One region of the Pseudomonas sp. LB1P83 genome, then DNA from elsewhere that is predicted to be linked to it. Evidence: predicted binding sites of a transcription regulator. Region 1 holds the regulator's gene; the other holds the start of a gene.

Evidence for each region. Region 1 encodes FliA, which starts transcription of late flagellar genes. Its sites were predicted from a motif close to CTAAAGTTTNNNNNNNNNNNGCCGNTAA; they were not measured.
Region 2: motA (flagellar motor stator protein MotA) is a predicted target of FliA. The motif match lies at 1,193-1,220, and genes of this name have one in related genera.

The regions. Positions count from the first base shown of each region.
Region 1 covers NZ_CM142709.1:1,466,375-1,468,575, forward strand. Annotated here, with positions in the region: gene flhF (flagellar biosynthesis protein FlhF) at 1-152, shown strand, start outside; gene fleN (flagellar synthesis regulator FleN) at 269-1,099, shown strand; gene fliA (RNA polymerase sigma factor FliA) at 1,096-1,836, shown strand; gene ACYZTY_RS06665 (chemotaxis response regulator CheY) at 2,004-2,201, shown strand, end outside.
Region 2 covers NZ_CM142709.1:159,333-161,533, forward strand. Annotated here, with positions in the region: gene ACYZTY_RS00635 (HDOD domain-containing protein) at 1-1,122, opposite strand, end outside; gene motA (flagellar motor stator protein MotA) at 1,289-2,140, shown strand; gene motB (flagellar motor protein MotB) at 2,144-2,201, shown strand, end outside.

The sequences.
Region 1 (2,201 bases):
GCCCGCGGATTCCGGATGATCTGCATCTGCCGCGTCGTCATCAGTTGGTCAGTCGCGCCGTAAGCGTGCAAATGCAAGAAGAACCCAGCGAAGAAGCCATGGCTGACATGTTCGCTGATATTTACCACAGCCCGACCAAGCAGGTTGGCTGAGGTACTAATGAACAGTTTTTGTACCTACATCGATGGTCTGCCATGCATTGTTCAGTTGATGAACGCGCAGCCAGTAATGTGGCCTCCGTCTATGCAAGACAAGGTAAAGAAATAACATGGGCAGCATGCATCCCGTACAGGTGATCGCGGTGACCGGCGGCAAAGGTGGCGTCGGGAAGACTAACGTGTCAGTGAACTTGTCCCTGGCTCTAGCTGAGCTCGGCCGGCGCGTCATGCTGCTGGACGCCGATCTGGGGCTGGCGAATGTCGACGTCCTGTTGGGGCTGACACCCAAACGTACCCTGGCCGACGTGATCGAAGGCCGCTGTGAGCTGCGCGACGTTCTGTTGCAGGGCCCCGGCGGCATTCGCATCGTCCCGGCCGCGTCCGGCACACAGAGCATGGTTCATCTGAGCCCGGCCCAACACGCCGGCCTGATCCAGGCCTTCAGTGATATCGGCGACAATCTCGACGTGTTGGTGATCGACACCGCTGCGGGTATTGGTGACTCGGTAGTCAGTTTCGTTCGCGCAGCGCAAGAAGTCTTGCTGGTGGTGTGCGACGAGCCGACCTCGATCACGGATGCCTACGCGCTGATCAAACTGCTGAACCGCGATTACGGCATGAACCGCTTCCGCGTCCTGGCCAACATGGCCCAGAGCCCGCAGGAAGGTCGCAACCTGTTCGCCAAGTTGACCAAGGTCACGGACCGCTTCCTCGACGTCGCCTTACAATACGTCGGTGCGGTGCCTTACGACGAAAGCGTGCGCAAGGCCGTGCAGAAGCAGCGTGCAGTCTATGAAGCCTTCCCGCGTTCCAAGTGCGCCCTGGCGTTCAAGGCGATCGCGCAGAAGGTCGACACCTGGCCGCTGCCTGCCAACCCGCGTGGGCACCTGGAGTTTTTCGTCGAGCGCCTCGTGCAACAGACCGCAGGACCCGTCCTATGACAGCCAGTGGCTACAACCTCTACAAGAAGTCGGCACGTGACGCGCAGTACGAGCTGATCGAGCGTTACGCGCCACTGGTCAAACGCATTGCTTACCACTTGCTGGCCCGTCTGCCAGCCAGTGTTCAGGTTGAAGACCTGATCCAGGCCGGGATGATCGGCCTGCTTGAAGTATCGACCAAATATGACGCCAGCAAAGGCGCGAGTTTCGAGACGTACGCGGGCATTCGAATCCGCGGCGCGATGCTCGATGAAGTACGCAAGGGGGACTGGGCGCCACGTTCGGTTCACCGCAATACCCGCATGGTCAGCGACGCAATTCGCTCGATTGAAGCTAAAACCGGTCGTGACGCTAAAGATCATGAGGTTGCGGCCGAACTCCAATTGAGTCTCGACGATTATTACGGGATTTTGAACGACACCCTGGGCAGCCGGTTATTCAGTTTCGACGATCTGTTGCAGGACGGCGAACACGAAGGGCTGCACGAGGATGGCGCGAGTGCTCATCTCGAGCCGTCACGCGATCTGGAAGATGAACGCTTCCAGGCTGCGCTGGCGGACGCGATTGCCAATTTGCCGGAGCGTGAGCGACTGGTGTTGGCGCTGTACTACGACGAAGAGCTGAACCTCAAGGAAATCGGTGAGGTCCTGGGGGTCAGCGAATCTCGGGTCAGCCAGTTACACAGCCAGTGCGCGGCCCGTTTGCGGGGGCGTTTGGGGGAGTGGCGAGCGCGCTGAAGGCAGTGTGGGGACACTGCGAACGAGGCCGGTGTGGTGTTGAACTGCACCGGTCGCGATCTGTTGTGCTCCAGACAGTCATCGAGTGCATTGCCGGATTGATTGAAATGGCGCGTCCAGGTGCTGGGCGCGTTTAAGACTGCTTGGAGGTCGAATTGGACAAGAACATGAAAATCCTCATCGTTGATGACTTCTCAACGATGCGGCGGATCATAAAAAACCTGTTGCGTGACCTTGGGTTCACCAACACGGTCGAGGCCGACGATGGCACTACTGCCATTCCGGTTCTCAACAGCGGGAGCATCGACTTTCTGGTAACGGACTGGAACATGCCTGGCATGACCGGTATCGATCTGCTGCGTCAC
Region 2 (2,201 bases), 1.3 Mb from region 1:
AGAGGTGGTCAAGTGCATCGCATTGGTGAAGCGGCTAGGCTCGACCAGCAATTCGGCACATTGTTTACGCCAGGCCGTCAGGTCTTCGGTGGTCGGCGCCGGTGCCGGCAGCAAACCGGCGTGAATGCGGTTCACGCCCGATGGCCAGATCAGCGATACGGCGGGGTGCCAGAGGTCCGGCATGGCGTGCTGATGCGCGCTGTTGACGGCCTGTTGGTGCAGTTGCTGCTGCACTTCGCTCATCGGCATTTGCAGGTAAAGGCTGGTCAGGTATTGCCAGCGTTCGCTGTGCGGACTGTCCCAGGCCTTTTGCGCCGACAGTGCCAGGCCATTGGCCAACAGCACAGTATTGGCCGGTTGATTGAGCCAGCGGCGCAGGGTCGGATCGTCATCGAGACGGTTTTGCTGACGCAGGGGATGCTCGCTGTCGCGGGCAATGCGCAGGACTTTGACCAGTTCTCGCTGCTCGTTGAGCAGCAGTCGATAACCTTGCTGAACCCAGATCGGCAGACGCCAGATATCCACCAGTGCCTGGCAGATGTCGAGCAGGCGAACGCCGAATAATTGCTTTTCGACGTTGCGCGCTGACTCGCCTTTATGAATCACCCGCAGTTCCCACTCTTCGAGCAACTGCGGATGAGTCAACGCCATCGGCCAGAGCGGCGAGAGAAACAGCAGGCTGCCCCAGTGGATGTCCTGCCAGAGCCGCGCCAGGCGACCGGCGAAAAAGCCGTTGGCCTGTTGGGTTGCATGTTGGCTGATCATCTGCAACTGACGCAAAGCCACCGGTATCTGTGATTGGGGTTCGGCAGGCAACCGGGCAAGCAACTCTTCGGTGCGCTTCAACCCGAGGCGATTGATCGCCACTTCAAGATTTTCCGCCGGCTCGGTCATGCTGCCGTGGGTGTGGCGATTGGCTTCGCGAATCACGCTCAAGGCCAGGGCCGGGCTGTCCTGCAACAGTTCGGCAATGTCACGAAGTGAACTGCGGTTGTCGGCGAGGGCCCTGCAGACACGGTCGTGACTGTCTTGCGGAACCGGCAGGCGCACGCCATCGAGTAGCTTGACCCAGCCTTCAAGCGTGGTCGGTTTTGGGGTTGGGATGTTCGTTTCGTTAGCCATGGTTGGACGTGATCATCGTCTGCATTACCTATGCCCGGAGAGGGCTAAATTAGCTTTTCGCTTGAACTGGCTATAGTCTGGCGCAGTTTTGCCGATAAGTAGAAGAAGAGATTTTTTAACTTCCGAATATGACCTTGAACCCGACTCAGTAAGTGCTCTCCTACCTATGGCTAAATTAATCGGCATCATCGTCGTATTCGCGAGCGTGCTCGGCGGATACGTGCTCTCCCACGGCAAGATTGCCGCCCTGATCCAGCCTTTCGAGGTGTTGATTATCGGGGGCGCGGCCCTCGGTGCATTCCTGCAGGCCAACCCTGGTCATATGTTCAAGCACGTTCTCAAGAAAGCCTTGGGAATGTTCAGCTCGCGCTTCAGCCACACGTTCTATCTGGAAGTGCTGGGTCTGATTTACGAGATCCTCAACAAGAGCCGCCGCGAAGGCATGATGGCGATCGAAGGCGACATCGAAGATGCCGCCGCCAGCCCGATCTTCGCCAAGTACCCGGCAGTCCTGAAAGATGACCGCATGACCGCGTACATCTGCGATTACCTGCGCATCATGTCCTCCGGCAACATGGCTCCCCATGAGCTCGAAGGCCTGTTCGACATGGAGCTGACCAGCCTCAAGGAAGACCTCGATCACCCGTCCCACGCAGTGAACGGCATCGCCGACGCCATGCCCGGTTTCGGTATCGTCGCGGCCGTATTGGGGATCGTGGTAACCATGGCCTCCCTGGGTGAAAGCGATCAGAAAATGATCGGCGTCCACGTGGGTGCGGCACTGGTGGGTACCTTCTTCGGTATTCTCGCCGCCTACGGTTTCTTCGGCCCGCTGGCCCATGCCCTGGCCCACGAAGCCAAGGAAGAACTGAACGTCTACGAAGCCATCAAGGCCTCGCTGGTGGCTTCGGCTTCCGGCATGCCACCATCGCTTGCGGTGGAGTTCGGCCGCAAGGTTCTGTACCCGGCGCACCGTCCTAGCTTCGCTGAGCTGGAACAAGCGGTTCGCGGTCGCTAAGTCATGGAAAATAACCAGCCGATAATCATCAAGCGCGTAAAAAAATACGCGGGCGGGCATC